One region of the Heyndrickxia sp. FSL W8-0423 genome, then DNA from elsewhere that is predicted to be linked to it. Evidence: riboswitches for the same ligand, from Rfam matches in the RefSeq annotation. Region 1 holds a riboswitch; the other holds the start of a gene.

Region 1 (12,454 bases):
CGAAAATTCCTAGCAATTTGCATGAACATGTCGGATCCTCCACGAAAGTAATAACCTTATTTATAGATTATGTGTAATCCCTCTTCTTTGTCAATTGATTTCATCCATATTTTAACAAGTCATCAAAGTAATAAGCTACTTCATTACTAAGGTAAAGGCTATTTTAATATAATTTCTCGGTAAAATTATGGTATTATTAACTAGTCAAATAATCATGATGCTCATTGGATATAGTAAAATTAAATTGAGGTGAATAAAATGAGTAACCGTCCGACGAAATTTATGAGAGAAACGTTAACAATAAAAACGAGTCATGTTCTCCCGCCTGATACAAATCATCACGGAACATTATTTGGTGGCAAATTAATGGCTTACATAGATGACACTGCATCGATTGCAGCTACCAAATTCGCAAGAAATCCCATTGTTACTGCATCAACTGACTCAGTTGATTTTATCAAACCGATTCGGGTCGGCGATGCCGTTACATTGGAGGCGATGGTCACTTATACAGGACGAAGCTCAATGGAGGTCTTTGTAAAAATTACTTCCGAACGTCTTTTAACAGGAGAAAAAGCGATTGCCGCTTTATCTTTTCTAACCTTCGTTGCCATAGACGAAAACGGTCGTCCGGTTGAGGTTCCGATTGTCGTTCCTGAAACTGATCAAGAAAAATGGTTAAATGAAACAGCAAAAAGAAGAGCCGAGCATCGTAAAATGCGCAAAAGAGAAAGTGAAGAACTTGCGCAGTTCTTTTCGGAGTAAATAACAACTAACGCTTGGAATTAAATTTCCAAGCGTTTTTGTCTAATGCTATTCTAAATATTCATGTGCTAGATTCGGATTCAAGTACCTGGCCATTCCCGTTTTTAATTTTTTCAAACCAAGCCTCTTATAGAAGCCCTCATTTCCCGTTGTAGAGATTAAATGAACGCAGGAAACATCACTTAGCTCATCAAGCAAATACTGCATAATTTGTTTTGCGATCCCTTGTTTTTGGAAATCCGGGTGTACAACAACATCATAAATTGCCGCATTAAACACGCCATCGCTCATTGCCCTTCCAAATCCAACAATCCGACCATTTACGGTGACAAAAGCAAGTACATTACTCGCTTCGAATACTTGCTTAATAATTTCCTCGGAATGCTTTGTCCAACCGACAGATGAATATATTTCTTTCATTTCTTCAAGATTTACTTTCGAAAAATCATTATGTATTTCCATATGGCCCCTCCTCGTAGATAATTTCTACATGATTATCGAATGTTCCTCCCTCAATCTGTTTGTAGCATGAATTCATTTCCATTAAAGGAGTTTTTCTACTCATACGTAATTTTAATAGTGTGCTATAATAGACAAGTTAATTTTAGTCGAAGAACTTCCATATCTATTCGGAGGTGGATTAATTGTTTTCTCAATCATTTTTACAAATGAATACAATTTTTATTAGTATATTAATTGAATCATTGCCATTTGTTCTATTAGGTGTCATTATTTCAGGCGTAATTCAAATGTTTATTACTGAAGAGATGATTGCCAGGGTAATTCCAAAAAATCGCTTTTTAGCGGTGCTGTCAGCTACAATTATCGGTGCATTATTTCCAGCGTGTGAATGTGGAATTGTTCCGATTACAAGACGATTAATGGCCAAAGGTGTCCCACTTCATGCAGCGATTGGTTTCATGTTGACCGGACCGATTATTAATCCGATTGTTTTATTTTCGACTTATATTGCTTTTGGAAACAGTTGGAGAATGGTGCTTTATCGAGGCGGGCTTTCTTTTGTTGTCGCCCTTATCATCGGATTCATTTTGTCCTATCAATTTAAAGATTCCCAACTAAGAAATGAAGCACATGATCATCACCATCACGATCATGGACGTGGTTTTATTGGAAAAATGAAAGGGACGCTCCAACACTCAATTGATGAATTCTTTTCAGTTGGTAAGTTTTTAATTCTCGGTGCATTTATTGCCGCAGCGATGCAAACATTTTTAAAAACATCTACTTTAACTGCGATTGGACATGGTGATTACTCATCGAATATCGTGATGATGGCATTGTCGTATATCCTCTCTTTATGTTCAGAGGCAGACGCATTTGTCGCAGCATCATTCCAAAGTACGTTTTCATTGAATTCATTAGTTGCCTTTCTTGTGTTCGGTGCAATGTTTGATATTAAAAATACGTTAATGATGTTAAGTGCATTCAAATCTAAGTTTGTTCTATATTTATTTATCTATGTAAGTATCTTCGTCTTTTTAGGTTCAGTAGTTATAGGATTTTTATAAGTTAGGAGGGAAAAAGATGCTTAGATTTCTTATTTTACTTGGATTTTCGTTTCTTTTCATGCATCTGCATGTAACAGGCAACATCTCTAAATATATTAATATGAAGTATTCTTATATCTCCTACATTACAATTTATGTTATGTTTTTCCTTACGTTTGTTCAACTTATTATTTATGTAAAGGGAGATAAAGCTTCTGAAGACGATTGTGGACCTGGGTGTGATCATCACCATGTTAGAAAAGGGTGGAAAGAGTATATTTTCTATCCTGTTCTGATTTTCCCGATAATTTCTGTCTTCTTTATTCCGATTGCAACACTTGATTCTAATATTGTTAAGGCAAAAGGCTTTCACTTTGATGTGTATAATGATAAAGATTCATCTGCCATCCACCAATTTTTACAGCCTGATTCAAGTATTTACTACGGGAAGGAAGGCTATGACGAGTACATGGATAAGGCGAAGAAAAAATTTGTTAACAATGAGCAAAAAGTTGTCTTGAATGATAAAGACTTTCTCATTGGGATGGAAACCATTTATAAGTTCCCGGGTTATTTTGATGACAAAACCATTCAGGTTCAAGGCTTTACGTACAATGAAAAGGAACTTGAATCGAATCAAATTTTCTTATTCCGTTTTGGAATTATTCACTGTATTGCCGATTCTGGCGTTTTCGGGATGCTCGTGCAGTTTCCGAAAGATATTCATTTCAAAAATGATGAATGGATCAATGTTGAAGGAAAATTAAGTAATCAATATTATCAACCATTTAAGAAAACGATCCCTGTTTTAGAAGTAACAAAATGGAAGACAATCCCTAAACCAGAGGATCCGTATGTGTATCGTACGTATTAATAAAAAAGGTTCAAATCGCATCTGATTTGGACCTTTTTTATTAAACAGGGACTCGTATCTACGAACCAAAAATCGCCGTTTGAAAAGTGACTATGATCCACAAATGAATTTGTATGATCCTCAAACTAAAAATTTCTCATTCAAAATAGAGCCTATGATCCACAAACGTTTTTCTATGATCCTCAAATCAAGTTGCATGCGGCACAAACAAAATTCTATGATCCACAATCTGATAATCCGACGCTCGTTAAGGTAACGATGATCCGCATAACGATATACACGTAAAACCGATCCACCTGATTATTTTGTTACATTACAATTTTTAAATTTAGTTAACACACTCTTTTTTTAAATAAAAACCAATCGCCCCTACCCCAGTCTTATCATGGCTTGTCTAAAATATTCCTATTTTAAAAAATGTAATATTACGTAATGGAATAAACTGTATTCATAATTACCCTCATAAATACCTTATACTTTATTGAAGTAGTATATGTAAGAAGAAAGTCATATGAAAAGGGTTAGGTGAACATATATGTTTTCAGGTACAGAAATAGGGATCGATTTAGGTACTGCAAATATATTAGTCTATAGTAAAAATAAAGGTGTTATTTTAAACGAGCCATCCGTTGTTGCAATTAATACTGAAACGAAACGTGTACTGGCCTTTGGTACAGATGCAAAAAACATGATAGGAAAAACTCCTGGAAAAATCGTGGCGATTCGTCCATTACGAGATGGAGTTATTGCCGATTATGATATTACAACTGAAATGTTGAAATTAATCATGAAAAGAATCGGCAAGCAGTTAGGTTTTGCTGTTCGCAAACCAAGTGTTGTAGTATGTACTCCTTCTGGTGCAACTTCTGTTGAGCGTCGCGCCATCCAGGATGCGGTTAAATTTGCGGGTGCAAAAACGGTTCATTTAATTGAGGAGCCGGTTGCTGCTGCGATTGGTGCCGATTTACCGGTGGACGAGCCAGTTGCGAATGTGATTGTCGATATCGGCGGTGGAACAACAGAAGTAGCTATCATCTCCTATGGCGGGGTAGTAACTTGCAACACTCTTCGCATCGGCGGGGACAAAATGGATGAAGATATCATTCAATACGTTCGAAAAAACTACAATCTTCTCATTGGAGAACGTACCGCTGAACAATTAAAAATGGAAATTGGCTATGCACTTGTCGATCATGAGGGGATTTCAATGGATGTCCGAGGCCGTGATTTAGTATCAGGACTCCCAAAAACAGTTAGCATCCACTCAAAGGAAATCCAAGGTGCAATCCGCGAATCCCTCCTAAGTATATTAGAAAGTATTCGCGCAACCCTTGAAAACTGTCCTGCTGAGCTTAGTGGCGACATCGTTGACAGAGGAGTGATTTTAACAGGTGGCGGATCTATGCTTAATGGCATTCAAGAATGGCTGAGCAAAGAAATCATCGTTCCTGTTCATTTGGCTCCAAGTCCATTAGAATCCGTTGCTATCGGTACAGGACGCTCATTGCAGTTTATTAATAGACTGCAAACAGTGGCAAAATAAGTCTATTATTCTAGTAACCCATCGCTAACTTGGCGATGGGTATTATTTTTGAATATTGATTACCGAGATTGATTGGACTGGCTATAATGGATTAGATGGCTCAATCTGTATCATATGCATTTTTTTGATATACATAATTCTTAGTTTTGACCTTTTATCTATGTCATTTGAGCGCTTTGACATACATAATTCGTAGTTTCAGCCTTTTATCTATATGATTCTAGCTCTTTCATATACATAACTCCCCTTTTCAAACTCCAACCAATATAAAACTGATATGGATATACTATTATCTTCATTTACTATCCTATAATCTGTCCGATTCCTTTAACAAAATAAATGCACTAACCGCTAGTTAATTGGTAATACTAAATCATAAACAAACAAAAAGTGAGTGATTATTATTTTAGAACACCAAATCGAGGATATGTTTATTTACTCAGGGTATGGGCATCTGTATAATCATTTAAAAACTCCCATTGAAATCTCGGGCATATTATCAAATACAGATCCCGATGTATTAGAAGACTTCTTTGATGACTTTGATTTTATAGAGTATGACCGTCTTCTTTTTGATGAATTCCGATATTTCTTCTCCATTTACAAAAACATCCGTCAACAAGAAAAGGAACAACTAATCGAGTAGTTGTTCCTTTTCGTTCTTATCCTTTATTCTTCTTTATCAGCTGCGAGCTGACCTTTTGTTTCTTTCATTTCATACGTTAATTGATCGATACTGCCGCGAATATTGTGTTTTCCTGATAAGTTTTCAAGTAATTCTTTTACATCAATACCTGAAGATGCTTTTAATGATTCTTGTAAAGTAGACATTAAGTTTGTTGCATAGCCTGTAATTTTATTCGCGCCACCTTCACTGCCATTTCCGCCTGTATCAACGACTGTAATCTTGTCGATGTTAGCTAATGGACTAGCCACTTGTTTCGCGTATTCAGGAAGCATTTTCATCACCATGTCGAGAACAGCCGCTTGACCGAACATTTCGAACGCTTCGGCGATTTTTCTCTTCGCTTCTGCTTCCGCGAGACCTTTTAAACGGATAATTTCAGCTTCAGATTCCCCTTGCGCCCTTTGTGCATCTGCTTTTGCAAGACCGTCTACACGGACTCGTTCCGCTTCTGCTTTTGCCATTGATTCAATTCGATATTTATTCGCATCTGCTTCGGCGATTTGTTTCGCTTTATTTGCAACCGCTGCCTGTTCGACTGCATAACGGTCGGCATCGGCTTTTTTCTTAACCTCTGAATCGTATTGACGTTCACGACGAAGTATTTCTTTTTCTTCCAATTCAATTTGTTTTTGACGCTCGATGATTTTGATTTGCATTTCTTGTTCGGTTACGTCTTGTTTCGCACGAGCCGTTTCTAAATCATATGCTTGGTCGGCTTTCGCTCTCGCAATATCTTGTTCACGGCGGAATTCAGCAATTTTTAACTGATTGACTTTTTCTGCTTCCGCAATTTCAGTTGCACGTTCGAGTTCTGCTTTTTGAGCATCCTTTGCAGCTTCTGCCCGCTTAATTCTTGTTTCTTTATCTGCTTCCGCCGTTGCGATATCGGCATCACGTTTCACCTGAGCAATTCTTGGTTTCCCTAAAGAATCTAAGTATCCATTTTTGTCGCGAACTTCTTTAATCGTGAACGAGACAATAATCAATCCCATTTTGGCTAAATCTTGTGATGCGACACGTTGAACTTCTTGAGAAAATTTATCACGATTTTTATAAATTTCTTCAACTGTCATCGAACCAAGAATTGAACGAAGATGACCTTCCAATACTTCTTTCGCTTCGTTCTCACGGTCTTGTTTTGTTTTTCCTAAAAATTGTTCAGCTGCTGTAGCTATTTCACCAATGGATCCGCCAATTTTGATAATTGCCGTACCATCAGCCATGACTGGCACACCTTGCTCGGTATACACTTCAGGCGTTGTTACTTCGAGTTTACTAGATAGTAAGCTTAATGGTTGTGCTTGTTGGAATACAGGAAGTACAAATGTACCTCCACCTCGAATGATTTTTATTTTGTTACCTGATTCATCTGTATGAACATTGCGTCCACCTAAATAGCTACCTGTTACGATTAATGCTTCATCAGGGCCCGCTGTTCGATATTTTGTAATGAATACACCAATTAATGCAATAATCAAAAATGCAACGATCCCAATGATAACCCATAGTCCTACGCCTTCAAGCATAGCTTCTCCCCCTAACAAAAATTATATCGTTTCTATTTTTTCGAGGTCTTCATTATATAGTCGATTATTTTCATATGGAACGACATAAAGAACCCCATCTTTTACTTCGATGATTAACACCTGTTTGCCTTCTTCAATTGCATGATTTTCGTAGCTGGCAGCGGGTTTAGAAATCATTCCGCTTTTGCTGTCAATGACTATTTCACCATATCCGTCTTGTGGAATCGAAATGATTAATTTCCCTACCCGTCCCTTTAAAGATTCTTCAGTGTAGCTAAGTGATTCTTCCGCAGAAGATAGTGGAATAAGGACAAATACATTTAATAGTGTGACGAGTATAATTGCAATAATTGCCGAAATGGCCATAATAAGAATGCTAGATAATGAGGTTACGCGCTCAAAAATATAGCCGGATGCGGAAAAAAAGGTGATAAAAGATAACACTAATGTTGGATGTAAAAAACTGAGTGCCTCCCCGATTCCGTGGAAAATATCCCCAAACAGGATATAAAGAATCGTAAGACTCCCCGCAACAATTAGGAGAACTAAATAAATCGTTTCAATTGATGTTCCGAAAATGGTCATTCGCACCAAATCCTTTACGTGTAATTGTGAAAACGATGAATGATGATCACACCCTTCAAATTTTCTTTATGATTTATTTACGGATAAAAGATTAAGAAGGTTTCAAAAATATTTCAAAAAGTTTACGAGTGAAGAAAGTGTATGTAGACAAAACTCTTCGATGCAGAGAATGTCCTCTGCATCGACATACATCTATTGTACCATAATTTAGACTAGGACAAATATTCTATTTCTTTCGAAATGGAGTTTATTTTATTTTTCCGAATAATTTTTACCAATAAATAAACAAATGGTGTGGCAACTATGGAAGCAAGAAATTTAAATACGTATTGTGTAAAGACAAGTGTTGCTAATGCAGCAACAGGCATTGTGCCAAAAAAGGCGATTGAAATGAAAATCGTTGTATCCACTAATTGACTAAGCATAGTCGAGGCATTGTTTCGAAGCCAGAGCTTTTTCACTCCATGTTTTTGCTTCAGTTTATTAAAAACAAATACATCCAGATTCTGACTAACGGCGTAAGAAACAAGACTTGCGATAATGACCCGAAAGCTGCCGCTTAAAATTGTTCGATATTCTGTTTGATGCTCAAAAAATGGTGCAGACGGCAAATAAATCGTAATCGTAATAAAAATAATGGCGAGCATTTGTGTCATTAAGCCTGCCTTTACCGTTTTACGTCCCGCATCCTTTCCATACACTTCAACAATCGTATCCACAATCGGATACGTAAAAATGTAAATGATGACAGCAGCAGGCAACACTGCCCAATCACCAATGCTAAATAATTTTACCGCGACAATATTAGATAAAATTAATAAACCTACAAATATTCCATTTAAATATAACAGCATAGTCGCTTGATTCCTTCCTTATCGATTATCTACTGTTTCAGGATACATATCATGGTTCATCAGACGATATGCTGCCATATCCTCAAATTTAGTTCCCTTTTTTCCATAATTACAATACGGATCAATCGATATCCCGCCGCGTGGCGTAAATTTCCCCCAAACTTCAATATAACGCGGGTCTAGTAACTTGATAAGATCATTCATGATAATGTTTACACAATCCTCATGAAAATCCCCATGATTTCTGAAACTAAATAAATACAACTTTAAAGACTTACTTTCTACGATTTTTTTATCAGGGATGTAGCTGATATACATGGTTGCATAGTCGGGTTGGTGTGTGATTGGGCATAGTGAAGAGAACTCCGGACAATTAAATTTCACAAAATAATCACGATCCACATGCAAGTTATCAACCGATTCCAAGATTTGTGGAGCATATTCGAATGCATATTTCGTTCCTTGATTCCCTAGTAATGTTAAATCATTTAGTCCTTCTTCTTTTTTTCTTCCGGACATAAAAAAACCTCCTTTAAATGTTTCGTACATTTAAGAGAGGTTCACGTTTTTCATAGCTACTATAATAAATGGTCAAAAAGAAAAGCCATATCCTGATATGGACATGGCTTTAAATGACATGAATCCATAGTTTTTTATAGAGGGTTTCAGCTATGAACCTCTCCCGTATGTACGGGTATGAATTTGTACAATTTTTAGCATATAAAAAATGGTCATATCCGTCAATAGGCAATTATTTAGAATCTAGTGCCTGCCCTAAGTCTTCGATGAGATCCTCGATATCTTCAATCCCTACTGATATTCTTATTAATCCATCCTCAATTCCAAGCTCTAAACGACGCTCCCGAGGAATCGACGCATGTGTCATTAATGATGGGATCGAAATAAGACTTTCAACCGCACCAAGGCTTTCTGCTAATGTAAAATATTTTACATTTTTCAATACAGATAATGCTTTTTCTTGGCTTTCTACCGTAAAGGAAATCATTCCCCCAAACCCATCTGCTTGTGCGCGATGGATTTCATGACCAGGATGATCAGGTAAACCCGGGAAGAAGACTTTTTCCACTTTCGGATGCTCTTTAAGAAATTTCACGACATCCAACGTATTTTTTTCAATTTCCTCCATGCGAATTCCTAATGTTTTAATCCCACGAATTAATAACCAACTATCTTGCGGACCAAGAACACCGCCTGTTGAGTTTTGAATAAAATGAACATCCTCACCCAATTTTTCATCATTAACAACAACTAAACCAGCAACGACATCACTATGTCCGCCAAGATATTTCGTTGCACTATGAAGGACGATATCTGCACCTAAATCCAATGGATTTTGCCAGTAAGGAGTGCTAAAGGTATTGTCGACAATCAGTTTTAGTCCTTTCTCCTTTGCAATCTCATTCACCGCACGAATATCAGTAATTTTCAACAACGGATTTGTTGGCGTTTCAACGTAAATTGCCTTCGTATTTGGTTGGACGGCATTTTTCACTGCCTCTAAGTCACTTGTATCGACAAAAGTGACTTCAAGATTGAAACGATTTAATACCTTTGTCATCACACGGAACGTCCCGCCGTACACATCATCTGTTGCAATAATATGATCGCCTGATGAGAATAAATTCATCACAGCAGTAATCGCAGCCATCCCAGATCCGAAGGCAAAGCCGCGCGTTCCATTTTCAATATCTGCAATCAGTTTTTCCAATGATTCACGAGTTGGATTTCCCGTTCTTGAATATTCATATTTAAAATTCCCGACTCCCTCTTGTTTGTACGTACTTACTTGATAGATAGGAGTTGAAACAGCTCCTGTATATGGATCACGACTAATGCCGCCATGAATAAACTTTGTTTTTTTCTTCATCTTTTTTCTCACCTTTCATTGAATTGATAAATCCCGCTGCTTATATATCGTTCACTGCTATCTGGAAAAATGGTCACAATATTCGTGCCAGGTTTTGCTTGCCTTGCTTCTCTTAAGCATGCTTCTAAAGCAGCCCCCGAAGAACTCCCCACTAGAAGCCCCTCTTTTCGCGCAATCTCTGCTAGGCGAAAAAACGCATCCTCATCCGGGATCGTATGAATCTCATCGAAATACTCCCGATCAATAAATGGCGGCAAAAATTCCATTCCTATCCCTTCTGTCCGATGTGATCCAGACTCACCACCATTTAAAATGGAACCTTCTGGCTCAACAACAACTGTTTTAATATTAGGGAGTTTTTCTTTTAAAAAGCGGGAAGTTCCCATGAACGTACCACCGGAACCTGCACCCGCCACGAACACATCAATCTTCCCATCAAGAGCATCGTAAATCTCCGGTCCTAAACTTTCATAATACGTATCCGGATTCGCGAAATTTTGAAATTGTCCAGGGTAATAGGAATTAGGAATTTCTTTTAAAAGTTCCTTAGCCTTCTCAATTGCACCTTGCATTCCCAATTCTGTAGGCGTATTTACTACCGTTGCACCAAGTGCCCGCATGAGTGTTTGCTTTTCAATGCTAAACTTTTCTGGTGTAACGAAAATCGCCTTTACCCCAAACTTAATAGCAGCCAATGCTAGGCCGACCCCCGTATTACCAGCTGTCGGCTCAATAATGGTTCCACCCTCCTGCAGCTTCCCTTCTTCTAATGCTCGTTTCACTAAATATTGACCTAAACGATCTTTGACACTGCCTCCTGGATTAAAATATTCCAGTTTCGCAAATAAACGAACACCCTTTGGAAGTGAATAAGATGTAATTTCAACTAACGGTGTATTTCCAATCAATTCACTAACATGCTTTGCATATTCCATTGCCTATCCCTCTTTTTAGCTAATCGTATCTATGAATCTACTTTTTCAGCATCAATCAACCAAACAAATGGATTCAATTTCGTGAATGAAACGGAAAAGCCATTTTGATTAAAAATATCTTGTAAAACTGAGATGGTTGTATAATACTCTCGTTCCAAATCCTCCGCTAAGCGGTTGAAATTTTTTCGCTTCGCATCCCGAATCATTTCATCTTTGGCATCCAAAGTTGCAAATACGGTATCGGCAAAAACAATTCGTCCACCCTTATTTAATAACGTACTATATTTTTTAATCGCTTTCGCTTTCTCCTCATCTGTTAAGTGATGGAAAGCATACGTACTCACAAAAGTATCGATCGGCTCCGGAATCTTTGGAAACTCTAGAAAGTCTCCATCCATAATCTTTACAAACGGTATTTTTTTTCGAGCAATTTTTCGCATGCCTTCAGAAGGCTCCATACCATAAACATTTAATCCTCTATTTAATAACTTCGCCGTTAAATTTCCGGTTCCCACACCAAACTCAACAACGGTTCCGGAAGAATGTTCAGCGACTTTCGTTAATATTTCATCATAATGAATAAACACATCTTCATATTCCGGATCATTTCCGGAAACTGTATTGTCATAAGAAAGGGACCATTCATCAAAAAGCTCATTAAATTCTCTGCCCAAACTTAATCCCCTCATTTCCTATAAATTAACTATGAATTAACTTTAGCACGGAATAGGTGAAAGTGCAATTACTTGAATAAAAAATGGGCAATATCCATCATAGTGGTCGTTTTCACTTGAACGGGACTTTTGCTATTTCAAAAAAATTTTTCAAAAGAAAGGATTTGCATTAAAATAAAAAGTGGAGATTGTTTAATAAATAAAACTTGAACATTCACATTCTAATTAGAGGTGATATCATGACATTATTGTCTGAAATTCTAAGCTATAACGAGGACTTTGTTTCTCAAAAAAAATATGAAGATTTTTCAACGACGAAATTTCCTGATAAACGATTGGTCATTTTAACTTGTATGGATACTAGACTAGTTGAACTTTTACATAAAGCGACCAATACGAAAAACGGGGATGTAAAAATCGTAAAAAATGCTGGGGCGATCGTCTCTCACCCTTTTGGAAGTATTATGAAAAGTCTATTGATTGCTGTTTATGAACTCCAGGCTGACGAAATATTAGTTATTGGACATCATGATTGTGGAATGAGCGCAATCGAGAGTGCCTCCATGTTAGAAAAAATTAAACAAAGAGGCATTGACGAAAAAACACTGGAAACG
Region 2 (12,454 bases), 110 kb from region 1:
GGAAGCTAAAAAGTGAAAAAATAGAAAAGTAGGAGTTATACTCCTGCTTTTCTGTATTTAAACGGGATAGGAGGTAATTATTATTAATAACTCCAAGTTGGAAAAAAATTCTATATGGACAAATAATCAGTTCAAGCTCCTTTGGACTGGTAATATACTTTCAGAAATTTCTTTTAATTTTTTCACCTTATGGCTTCCTATTGTAATTTTTTTTCTAACTCAATCTACCTTAGCTATGGGAACAATGAGAGCAATACAAGTACTTCCTAATATTTTGTTAGGTATCTTAATTGGAATTATGATTGATCGTTATAACCGAAGGAACGTTATGATTCTATCATCATTGATAATCATTCTGTCTTTGGCGATTCTGTATTTTTTATTAGTTTTTAAAATGCTGGAGATTTGGCATATATATATATTGGGTTTCTTTATTTTTACTTTTAGTTATACATTAGGTAATTCATATGACACAGTTATACCAGAGATTGTTAAAGATGATCAATTAGTGAAAGCTAACTCTTCATTAACTCTAGTAGATTCAACAGTAAATTTAATTAGTCCTATCTTAGCGGGAATGATGTATATGGTTGACCTTAGTATAGGATTAGTAATTACAATCATGGGTACGTTGATCATGTTGTTCTGTAGTAGTAGGTTAAAAGTTACTAAGCCAAAAAAAGAGGCAAAGGAGGATGTATACAAAAAGAAATCCTCACTAAAAGTGGAGTTCTTAGAGGGTTGGAATGCATTAGTCGATAATAGGCGACTTTTTATGTTAACAATAAGTATTACTATTATGAACATTGCTTCTGCTGCTTCTGGTGCTGTCCTTGCATTTTATGCTTTATATAATTTAGAGATATCTAATCAAACCCTGGGTATTGTATACTCTGCCGCCGCACTTGGAGGTGTTTTTGCGGCACTTGCCTCTAATAAGTTAAAAGATGTATTAGAACAAGATAAAATATTTATCACTTCGGTGGTCATAACAGCAATTGGTTTTTTTGTGAACTTTATATCTACACATTGGACTGGTCTTGCAATTGGATTATTACTAATTAGCTTCGGCACAATAACAACGAATATTTACTATATAACTCTTAGGCAAAAGACAATAGAGAGTCATTTACTAGGGAGGGTTTCAGGAACATCATCCATGATTATGAAATTAGCAGCTCCCATCTCTTTTATCTCTGCAGGTGCTTTAGGCGAATTGATTGAAATTAACTATATTTTTCTATCATCAAGTATCATTCTTCTAATTCTATCGGTATATATTTACTTTGGTTTTCAGAAAAAAGTAGTTAAAAATAAAGGAGGGGCATTATTTAAATGATAAAGGTTACAAGTTTTCCGAATTTACAGGAATTTGTTCCTATTAAAAAGTTAGATGATTATACTGTAAGTTCATTTGATGGGGAATGGTTTATTTATGGCAAAGATAACAGCAAAGATAAAATAGTAGGGAGATATTATTTTGGAAACAATGAATTTAGCGGATTAAATGAATGCTATGTAGACTTACTTTTTGGTGATTGCCATCTTATTGATAATAGTTTTATTCAAAACTTATCACAATATCTTAATAAAAGAATATATGAACTTGAATACGAAATTCATTTATTTTTTTTAGAATATACCAATACATTAAATGGATTTGAACGATTAAGTGTGGAGAATATTTTAAAACTTGATGTATACTCTGTTGTTACTTTGGTTGAAAAAGATTTATTTGGAAAAACTAAGGAGCGAATAAAAGGGGAGTTTACCGTTCGGACATTTGAAGAAAAAGATAGCCATAATGTTATTTCTTGCTTAGTTGATTCCTATAAGATGGGAATAAGTCTAGGCGGATTTGTAGATTTAGTAGATTTTCAGAGGCTTGAACAGAATATTGTTCAATATTATAACGAATTTTTCCTTTCGAAGAATACAATAATCTTTATAGCTGAAAAAAACGGAGAGTTTGTTGGACATATTACTTTTGAAATGCACGATGAAAAAGCTGTTTTGGTAGACTCCTATGTATTAAATAAATTCTCTGGAAATGGTGTATATGACCTTTTAAAAAGGAAATTTGAAAACTTCTGTATTAGTAATGAAATAACTGTATTAGAAGGAAGTGTGGAACCACATTCGGAGAAGTCTTTAAAAATTTTAGAAAACCTTAAGCAAAATGGCTGGAGGGAGAAATCATATATAGGTAGATTTAATATTAAATAAGGGGTAAAGAAAAATGAGTATTGAAAGATTTCTATTTGATATAGCCACAAAAAGACATAGTGAAAATGACCTGGAATCATATGATAGAACTTCTATTATTAATTTAATAAAGAATCACCGTTTAATCGATCCTTTCTTAGATAGATATCCTGATTTTAAAATGCCAAATAATAATGAGGAAAATTCTATAATGATTAATGAGGGGAAGCTTAAAGAAATTAATAAGGTAATCTCAACCCTCAATAGATTGCAGGTGGACTACGTAGTATTAAAAGGTTTAGCAATGAGAAAATACTATCCAAGTCACATATCCCGTCAATCCGTAGATTTTGATTTTTTATTAAAAAATATAGAAAGTTTTTTTGAAATATATCCAATGTTAAAAGAGGAAGGTTATAAGCTTGATTATTTTCCTACTTTTTCGTTAGAAAAAGGCGAAGCCCGTGGGGTAATAGCAGTTTATAAAGAATTGAAAAGCGACAACCCTGTGTATATAGAATTTAATGTGGGGGGATTTCTTATATCAGAATGTACGTGGCTTACTGATGAAGGAATGTGGAGTCGAAGAAGATTATTTGAGTATCACTCAATGAAGTATTATATACCGAGTGATGAATGGAATCTTATAATACTGATTGCAGAAGCAGGAGGTAATAAATTTAATAGGCTAAGAGATGCGGTTGATTATTACTTTTTAACTAATAATAGCACTATCGATACAGGGTTTGTTAATAGTAAAATCAAAGAGTGGAAACTACATTTTCAGTATAAAAGATTAAAAAAGATGTTTAACCAAATATTAAGGTCAAGTTATAGCGATCCAAAAATAAAGTTTATTCATTTGATTAAGTATAGTTTTATGATGGAAATAAGACACGTAATTCCACTAACGTTAAAACGGTATGGTGGTAAATCGTTTTTAAAATTATATATTCACTATATTCGACTATTAGGAGAGTACTATTATCAACGGGATAAATGTTTAAAATTTGTAAAAAAGTTAGATTGGATTATTCCTGTTGATTTAAGGTTTAAAAATGGTATTCATGTGCACTTTGTTCCTATTTTAGAAAATACTAGTGATAATTGGAAATTCTATAAAGAAAATAATAATTATTTTGTTATATCCCCGGTAGGAAGTTTTTTGCTTAGTAATTATTGTCTATTTGAGGAAGATGAATTAGAAGAGGAGAAGGAGAAATTAATTGTAAAGGTTGGAGATTAGTATTTTTGTAGAATTAGAAAATGGGATTAAAGTTTATTATCAAGAAAATAAAAACAACTATTCTTTTATTACTAATTTATTCATACGCGCAGACGACCAAGGCTTTCCTGAGGGAATGAGTCATTTTGTTGAACATATTAATTTTAAAGGCATTGGAGATATAAGGAAATCTAAATTTCTTCAATATTTAGAAGGAAAGGGAATATCTATCAATGCTTTTACTAGTCAAGACTTTATTTGTTATGAGATGAAGGCTCTTTCAAATTCTAGTATCGAAGCATTTAAAATTCTAATTGAAATGATTTTCGATCCTAAATTTGATGATTCTGATGTTGAAAATGAAAAAAGTATTATTAAAGAAGAAATAAAATATGTAAATAACGAAATTGAATATTTAATAAAAACTGAGATGATGAAGTTATTATGGGGACCGGAAAGTCAAAGGGGAAGATCTGTTATTGGAACTGAAAGTACTATAGATATTATAGATGGTTCTAGTATTTCTAGGTTTATTAAAGAAAAGTTTACTACTTCCAATATATTTGTGAGCATATTCGGTAATTGTGATTTTGATAAAATCATGCTTAGTTTATCACAAATAAAGAAGAGAATCCATCATAATTCGGATTATTTATTAAGTAACAATATGAAAATAAATAGTTTGGAAAAAAAACGTATTTTTAATAAAACTATTAACCCAGAATTAGTTTACTCTTGTTTAGGTTATAGAATAGGGGATTGGAAAACAGAGGAAAGATGGATATATGACTTGATAAATTTATATTTGGGTGAAGGAATGAGTTCAAAACTTTTTCTTAGAACAAGGGAAGAACGTTCCTTTTTATACGAAGTATGGTCGAAACCTAATTTTTTTGAAGATGGTGTACAATTTTTAATTGGGTTTATTACTTCTCCGGAAAAGAAAAATAGAACATTCAATGAAATATTGAAGACGATTAAAAATTTCGACAAGAAAAAGGACCTAAATCTCAATATATTAAAAAAACGTTTGAAGGCAGATATTGTTTTTTCGTATGATAACCCCCAAGACATGGTTTTTGATATTGGTAGGAATTATATGTTATTTGGAAAGGTTTATGAACTTCAAACTATTTTAAATAAAATAGAGTTAATAACATTAGAGCAAGTATTCTGTGTAATGGAAAAGCTTTTTTTGAAAAATGAACCTTATTATATATCAATAGGTTATTAATATAAATTAGAGGGGAAAAATTATAAATAAAGCTTGTTTGAGGTGAAGTAGTGAGTAAAACATATGATGTTTGTGTTATTGGTAGTGGTGCAGCGGGTTCCATACTTAGTAAAGTACTCTGTAACAAAGGTGCCTCAGTTGCCATTATTGAACAGGGAGATTTTATCTCCCCGGGCACTAATTTAAATTCAATTATGGAAAATTCAGAGAAAGCATATGCACGTAATCTAGATGGAAAGATAAAGCTAAATGGTTATCCGTGGACAGCGATAGCTGTTGGTGGAGGAACTGTTTTCTATGGAGGAGTTTCTTTTAGATATAGAGATGTTGATTTCAATGCCAGAGATTACGTAGCACAGGATGCGTTAGATCCAATATGGCCAATAGGTTATCATGAATTGGATAGTTATTATAATAAAGTAGAAAAGATGTTGACTGTTTGTGGAGATACAACTGAAGACCCATTTTATCCAAAATACAGTACAGGAAAACTGCACCCTCCTCATTCATATAGTCAACAAGGAATTTTAATTAATGAAGCTGGAAAAAAATTAGGCTTAAATCCATTTCCTACACCGTTAGCAATTAACTCTAATGTTGATAATGGATTTCCGATTTGCGGGAATTTAACAAGCTGTACTGATTATGCATGTCCCGTTGGTGCAAAGGCAGATAGTTTTACAAGAATATTGAAACCGTTATTAAAAGATAATAAAGTATCCCTTTATACAAATACTAAAGCAATGGAAATTATCCAATGTAAACCTGATACAGTTGATTTAATAAAGTGTATAAATCTTAAAACTGGTGAAAATTTTGAAGTAAAGGCAAAGCATTTTGTTTTAGCATGTAACGCAATTCAGAGCTCTGCATTGGTTTTACGTTCTACTAACAAGTGGTGGCCAAATGGTATCGGTAATAAGCATGGACTAGTTGGTGCAGGATTAAGCTTTAAAGTTAGTGAGTTTGTATCAGGATGGGTAAATGAGCATCAATTTGATGAAGTAAAGCCATTACTAAAAGGACTATATTCAACTATATCTATTACAGATTATTATGTTGATGGAAATTGCCCCTCAGGATTAGGTGGATTAATCTATGAAACTAATCCTTGGTTTGATATACCTAGTAAAAATAAAGGAGTATTTGTACAATTAGAATGTATACTTGCTGATCAACCGATGGCTACAAATAGGGTGAAATTATCTAATAAAAAAAATGAATTGGGTTTACCTAGGATTCTAATTGATTACAAGACACATGAAGTAGATTCTCGGAGGTTATATTACATGAAAGAGCGTGCAAAAGAAATACTAAGGGCAATGGGAGCTAAAGACATAAGCTGTACACCATCAAATTATTATTTAGGAAGTGCACATTTACACGGAACTTGTAGGGCTGGTTCAGATGAAAGTTCCTCAGTAGTCAATAAATTCGGTAGATTTCACTCATTAGATAATTTATATGTAGCTGACGGATCCTTTATGCCTTTTGCAGGTGGTGTAAATCCTACATTAACAATACAAGCTAATGCAATGAGAATTGCAGATAATATTATAATTTAATAGTGGTGTCAATCTAAGTATGTTTTTATTTAGTTTTGTATTTTTATGTATTTGGGATGAACCTTAGGTTAAGTCTATGTTTTATAACTTATGGGATATCGTAATATTGTATTTATACTAGGTGTTTAAACCTACTTAATACATCAAATCTAAATAATCTACCCATCATTTATTTGGATTTGTTGACGAGTAAGAGTAATGTTGGTTGTGGGTCATTTAGTAGGAAGTAAATCGTTTAAATTTCAGGTGCAAGTACCTTGAAAGAGTCGTTTTCGAATTTATTCCCTAATTTTGGACATAAGTTAAATTGTTATTTTCCCACTATTCTAAAATTACGTTACGGTTTAATAATACGAACAATATGGTTAACATGGTGGTTCTGCGGACATGATTCACCTAATAAGAAGCCAACTATTGACCACCTCCAAACATGTTTCAGCGTGTAGGGGGCAATCTGTTTAGTATAGCTCCACCGGTGCTGTTCTCGAAAAAGAGTACCTTCTGCTAAGTCTTTTAAAAAGCAAAAATCCCTTGCTTTTTGTCCGAAATCTGGGATTTTATTCTGGTTAAAGATTTTTAGTTCCCTATAAACCCCCTATAGTCACAACTGGCTAGTTGTTATTCGCTTATTTTTATCAGGTGTGATTTTTTAGGGATTGACCGAAAAAAAGATTCAAGAGGGATATGGGGATATTTGAAGAATAAACAGTTGGCAAATTAGGCACGTTTCTCCTTGTTACTCATGTAAATATACAAAGTTTATCGATTTCAGGATTAGAATTTGAGTGAGTTTCCTCTGCTGCTTTATCATTCAACCATTCCGATTACTTGCATTGGAGTTCTTCCATAGTGGTAGGGTGGGGAATGCTCATTGGAGCATTAGTATCAGCTTCATCCGTCCACCTTGGAAATTCAGCTAATTCTCTTTGTCGGTATTTCTTTACAGTATCATTTGCCATTTGTGGAAAGTTAACCCATTTTTGCTGAAATATGAATGTGCATTCTGGTACAATAAATACATATATTCATGAAAGGGGCATGGATGATGAGCAAAAATGCGTTTTTTCAAATCGAATATAAACATACACTTTCAAAAGAATATGTAGATGCCATCAGTCATGCCCTTTTACGTTTAACTGAGAGAAATTTTTTTCTTTCAGCACTGCCATTAAAGAAAAACCTTCTAGTCTTAATAAGGGCTCTAACAGTAATCGCTCTTATTTATACTTGTTTTTCAAAATGGACGCGTTTGTTTAAGAAATAAAAGATTGGTGCCCCGATAGCCATGACTACAAATTCACCGATTGCGGTAGTTAGCCAGGTAATAAGAAAAGGAAGGTCAAGGGCTAGCTGCAGCTCATAAGCAATGATAAACATTGTAAAGGTGAACACAATAGTATTAACAATCATACGTCCCCATATATTTTTAATAAAATATGATACCCCAATCGTAATCAATAATGCAATAATTGATTGCCCCACACCATAAATTAGATCAAAATTCGGCATTGGTGATAGAAAGAAGTTCGCAAGAATGACTCCTAAAACAATTCCAAAAAAGTATTTTTTATTAAAAACGATTAAGTGGTTAAACATTTCCGGAATCCGGAATTGAATCGCCTTGAATCCGATCGGCTGGATAACAAGGGAAATTACAAAATACAATGCGGCAATAATCGCATTTACAACGAGTGTTTTTACTTTCATATATTTTTCTCTCCTTAGTTTTTTATCGTGGGATGGTTACGAACCACGTCTTTCAAAAATATTCAAGCTATTATAGTATAATATATATTACAATCACGTCAATCATTACTGCAAAACTAGTAGAAAAAGGAAAAGATGCATATGACTCCATTTACTTCACAAGTCATTTCAATTATTCAACATATCCCCGAAGGTAAAGTCATGACTTACGGACAAATTGCGACATTAGCGGGAAGTCCGAGGGCAGCGAGACAAGTCGTCCGCATCCTTCACTCAATGAGTAAAAAGCACCGACTACCATGGCATCGTGTGGTAAATGCGAAAGGCCAAATTGGCTTTACGGATGATGAATATTTTCAAATACAAAAATTTTCTCTTGAAAATGAAGGAATTGAATTCGGCTTGAATGATCGGATTGATCTTGGAAAGTATCGGTTTCATCCGAAATAATTATCAAGATAAAACAATATGAAATGTTTCGACAGGGCCTGTGCAACGATATGTACTGCACAGGTTATTGCATGCTCAATTGCCTCCTCTTAAGTTATTTAAATTTATGAAAAAATAATAATACATCATCACGTTGCACATTTTCCCTGCAACAAATGGTTATGAAAGCGCAACCAATAGCTTGATAATTTCTGATAAACTAAAAATATGTTAGGGGGAATCAATTATGTATTTAGATGAAAGGAGTAATTCTTTATTAAAAGAGGTTATTGGTAACCCCGAAATATCAAATGCAAGACTTGAGGAAAAGTATCAATTATCTCGAAGGCAAATTAGTTATAGCTTTAAGAAAATCAATGACTGGTTACTGGAAAAAAATTTTCCGGCCATTAAACGAACAAATAGTGGGAAGTTTATTGTGAATCCGGTATTAATCGAATTGTTTACTGAAACGATTGAACCATCTAAACAAAAATATATTCCTTCGGAAAAAGAAAGAGCAGTTCTAATTCTATTAATGATTTTAAGCAGTAATGAGGAATTATCATTAATACATTTTACCTCCGTAATGGAAGTGAGCAAAAACACCATACTGCGGGATCTGAAATCGGCTCAAAATATAGTCGCTAAATATGATTTAACAATTGTTTATTCGAGAGTAAAAGGCTATGATCTTTCGGGAACTGAATGGAACAAAAGAAAACTTTTAGTAGATGTTTTACAATCCGTATTTAGTATTTATAATGGTGAATCCTATATTGAACAAATAATTGAAATACAAGGGAAAGAGATTCAAAGGCTGAAAGCACAAATGGAAGAGGTTGAAACGAGACTTCATTTGAAATTTAGTGATGAAAGAATGAAACTTCTCCCTTATGTTATTGCTATTATTTCAAAAAGAATAAATAGAGGTAAGCTCGTATCTAATCCTTACCATATTGATTATGAAGAGTTATCTGATACAAAGGAATTTGAAGCGGCTGAAATCCTCATTCAGGATGGGAAAGATATTCCAAAGGCTGAACGTTTATTTCTAACGTTGCAGTTGCTAACATCAAATGTATTATCGTCACAATTTTTAACAAAAAATGAATTGCCACAATTCATCCAAGCATTGAGAGATAGTTTAGATCTTTTTGAGAAAAAAGCAGTTATCGTTTTAAAAGATAAAGATGCATTACTGGAAAGATTAGTTTTGCACATGAAACCGGCATATTATCGAATTAAATATCATTTAACGACCAATTATTCGATGATTGAGAAATTTAGTGAAGAATTTGATGCAATCCATTATATTGTCAAAGATTCAATTAAACCGCTGGAAGAATATATAGGATGTAGTATTCCTGAAAGTGAAGTTATGTTTATTACAATCTTCCTCGGTGGACATTTAATCAATAGTGGTGAAACAATTCAAATAAAGAAAAAGGCTGTCGTTGTTTGTCCAAATGGAGTATCTATATCAAAGTTGATGGAAAATACATTAAGAGGATTGTTTCCTGAAATTTATTTCTATAATGCACTATCTGTTCGTGAATTTGAAAATTTCAATAGAGAAATTGATATTGTCTTTTCTCCAGTACCTTTGCAAACAGACAAACAGCTTTTTATTGTTGAACGATTTATTACTGATTTTGAAAAAGTTCAGCTTCGCCAACGTGTAATGAAAACGATTTTTGGATTAAATTCATCCGTTATTAATGTGAATCAAATTGTGGATATTATTGGAAAGTATGCAAAAATTGAAGAAAAACAGGGATTAATTAATGCATTACAGGATTATTTTTCGATTCAAGAATCTGATCCAACTAAACAAAAGGCAGGATGTTATTTGTCTGATTTAATTACACCAGAAACGATGGTTATACGAGACCATGTGGATAGTTGGCATGACGCGATAAAAATCGCTTCGGAGCCACTTTTGAATAAAGGGGTTATTACAAAGCAATATGTGGATACCATGCTTGAGCAATATCCGACGATGTCTCCATATATTTTGCTTAGAATGAATATAGCGATCCCACATGCAAGTCCGGAAGATGGTGTTCGTTCAATAGGGATGAGTTTATTAAAAATAAATAATGGATTAGATGTAGGAGGCAATCAAAAAATTCATCTTGTAGTTGTTATTGCAGCAGTTGATAAAAATCAGCATTTTCAAGCATTAATGCAATTGATGAAGCTAGCTAGTACATCTGCAGATATCAAAAAAATGATACAAATGGATGCCCTAGATCAACTATATGAACTCATTCAAACCTATTCAAAATAAGCATGCAACATCAAGGAGGGGAAACGAAGATGACTTTAGGGCAATTCTTAAAAGATGATTTAATAAAAGTCAATTTAGAGTGTGAGAACAGGGAACAATTATTTGAAATACTGGCAAAAGAAGCATTGAAACAGGGGTATGTTACAGATCAATTTCTAACAAAAGTAATTGAAAGAGAATCCGTCTTCCCGACGGGATTATGTATGAATAATTATAATGTGGCCATTCCCCATACAGATCCTGAATTCGTTAAGGAACAATTTATTGCTGTGGCAACATTAAAAAAACCTGTGTCGTTTCAGCTTATGGATGACAAAACCAAAGAATCAGACGTTAACGTAGTATTAATGCTAGGCTTGAATGAACCGCATAGTCAATTAACAGTTTTACAACAAATCATGCAGATCATTCAAGACGGTAGCAAAATCGAGCAAATGTTATTAGCAAACAATATTGAAGATATTTATACGGTATTTAACCAAATGGAAGAAAACAATTAGGAGGAAATAATAATGAAAAAAACAGTACTTGTCGCTTGTGGAGCAGGAATCGCAACATCAACAGTGGTTTGTGAAAGAGTAGAAAATTTATTAAAGGATAATGGTATTAATGCCGAGGTTGTACAATGTAAAATTGCAGAGGTAGCTTCACGCCAAGATGGGGCTGATTTAATCGTATCAACAACAATCTTACCAACTACGTATAATATTCCTGCATTAACGGCAACAGCTTATATAACAGGAATAGGTATGGAAGCATTAGATCAAAAAATTATTGATCATTTAAAATAATAATCAATATTCTTCAGCGAAATGATTTACTTTAAAAACCAAGTAATTTAATTGATTTACTTTCATTTAAGAACAAATTAAATAATAACAATTGGAGTGAATGTCATGAAAAAATATACAGTATTAGTCGCTTGTGGGGCAGGAATCGCAACATCAACAGTGGTCTGTGAAAGAGTAGAAAACTTATTAAAAAATAACGGGGTGAATGCTGAGGTTGTACAATGTAAAATCGCAGAAGTTGCTTCTCGTCAAGAAAGCGCGGATTTAATCGTATCTACTACGATTCTACCAACAACTTACAATATTCCAGCACTTACAGCAACAGCCTATATCACGGGAATCGGAATGGAAGCGTTAGATCAAAAAATTCTCGACCATTTAAAGTGAAACACTGTTAGCAAAAATGAATTTTGTAGTTTACGAGATGGGGGTTAAGCATGGACAAACTATTATCCGGTGTACAGTACGTTTTAAATTTAGGACCTACTGTCATCTTACCAATTGCCATTTTAATTTTAGGATTAATTTTTAGAGTAGGGTTTAGTAAAGCGTTTAAATCAGGAATTACCATTGGTATCGGGTTTGTTGGGATTAATTTAGTTATTGGTGTATTAACCGATAACTTAGGTCCAGCAGCACAAAAAATGGTTGAAAGATTCGGCTTGAATTTAACGATTATCGATACAGGTTGGCCATCTGCGGCTGCACTTTCTTGGGCTTCACCAGTTGCGGCGATCCTTATCCCAGTTTGTTTAATTGTAAATATTATTTTAATTCTATTGAAAGTGACAAAAACACTTGATATTGATATTTGGAACTATTGGCACTTTATTGCAGCTGGTGCAACAGGCTATATCATCACAGGAAGCTGGTGGTTTGCTATCCTTTGCGCAGTTATTTATGAAATCGCTGTCTTATTTGTTGCTGACAAAACAGCTCCAATGGTCCAAAAGTTCTATGGGCTTGAAGGTATTTCCATGCCAACAGGTTCTACTGCAGCTTTTG

What was found. Region 1 has a riboswitch for preQ1 ahead of queF (preQ(1) synthase). Riboswitches for the same ligand answer to the same signal wherever they lie in the genome.
Region 2: linked by a shared signal. The riboswitch ahead of MKY81_RS08005 (QueT transporter family protein) and the one ahead of queF (preQ(1) synthase) in region 1 are both predicted to bind preQ1.

The regions. Positions count from the first base shown of each region.
Region 1 covers NZ_JBBPBE010000001.1:1,687,959-1,700,412, reverse strand. The annotation lists gene MKY81_RS08530 (acyl-CoA thioesterase) at 259-765, shown strand; gene MKY81_RS08525 (GNAT family N-acetyltransferase) at 814-1,227, opposite strand; gene MKY81_RS08520 (permease) at 1,434-2,294, shown strand; gene MKY81_RS08515 (TIGR03943 family putative permease subunit) at 2,311-3,147, shown strand; gene mreBH (rod-share determining protein MreBH) at 3,683-4,690, shown strand; gene MKY81_RS08505 (hypothetical protein) at 5,085-5,336, shown strand; gene MKY81_RS08500 (flotillin family protein) at 5,360-6,904, opposite strand; gene MKY81_RS08495 (hypothetical protein) at 6,926-7,489, opposite strand; gene MKY81_RS08490 (queuosine precursor transporter) at 7,702-8,343, opposite strand; gene queF (preQ(1) synthase) at 8,362-8,862, opposite strand; PreQ1 riboswitch class I at 8,983-9,029, opposite strand; gene MKY81_RS08480 (bifunctional cystathionine gamma-lyase/homocysteine desulfhydrase) at 9,095-10,231, opposite strand; gene MKY81_RS08475 (PLP-dependent cysteine synthase family protein) at 10,240-11,166, opposite strand; gene MKY81_RS08470 (class I SAM-dependent DNA methyltransferase) at 11,196-11,840, opposite strand; gene MKY81_RS08465 (beta-class carbonic anhydrase) at 12,080-12,454, shown strand, end outside.
Region 2 covers NZ_JBBPBE010000001.1:1,582,058-1,594,511, forward strand. The annotation lists gene MKY81_RS07975 (MFS transporter) at 98-1,339, shown strand; gene MKY81_RS07980 (GNAT family N-acetyltransferase) at 1,336-2,226, shown strand; gene MKY81_RS07985 (nucleotidyltransferase family protein) at 2,240-3,451, shown strand; gene MKY81_RS07990 (M16 family metallopeptidase) at 3,441-4,664, shown strand; gene MKY81_RS07995 (GMC family oxidoreductase) at 4,715-6,229, shown strand; gene MKY81_RS08000 (hypothetical protein) at 7,054-7,188, opposite strand; gene MKY81_RS08005 (QueT transporter family protein) at 7,451-7,936, opposite strand; PreQ1 riboswitch class I at 7,945-7,989, opposite strand; gene MKY81_RS08010 (MGMT family protein) at 8,078-8,386, shown strand; gene MKY81_RS08015 (BglG family transcription antiterminator) at 8,613-10,658, shown strand; gene MKY81_RS08020 (PTS sugar transporter subunit IIA) at 10,688-11,158, shown strand; gene MKY81_RS08025 (PTS sugar transporter subunit IIB) at 11,171-11,449, shown strand; gene MKY81_RS08030 (PTS sugar transporter subunit IIB) at 11,555-11,836, shown strand; gene MKY81_RS08035 (PTS galactitol transporter subunit IIC) at 11,887-12,454, shown strand, end outside.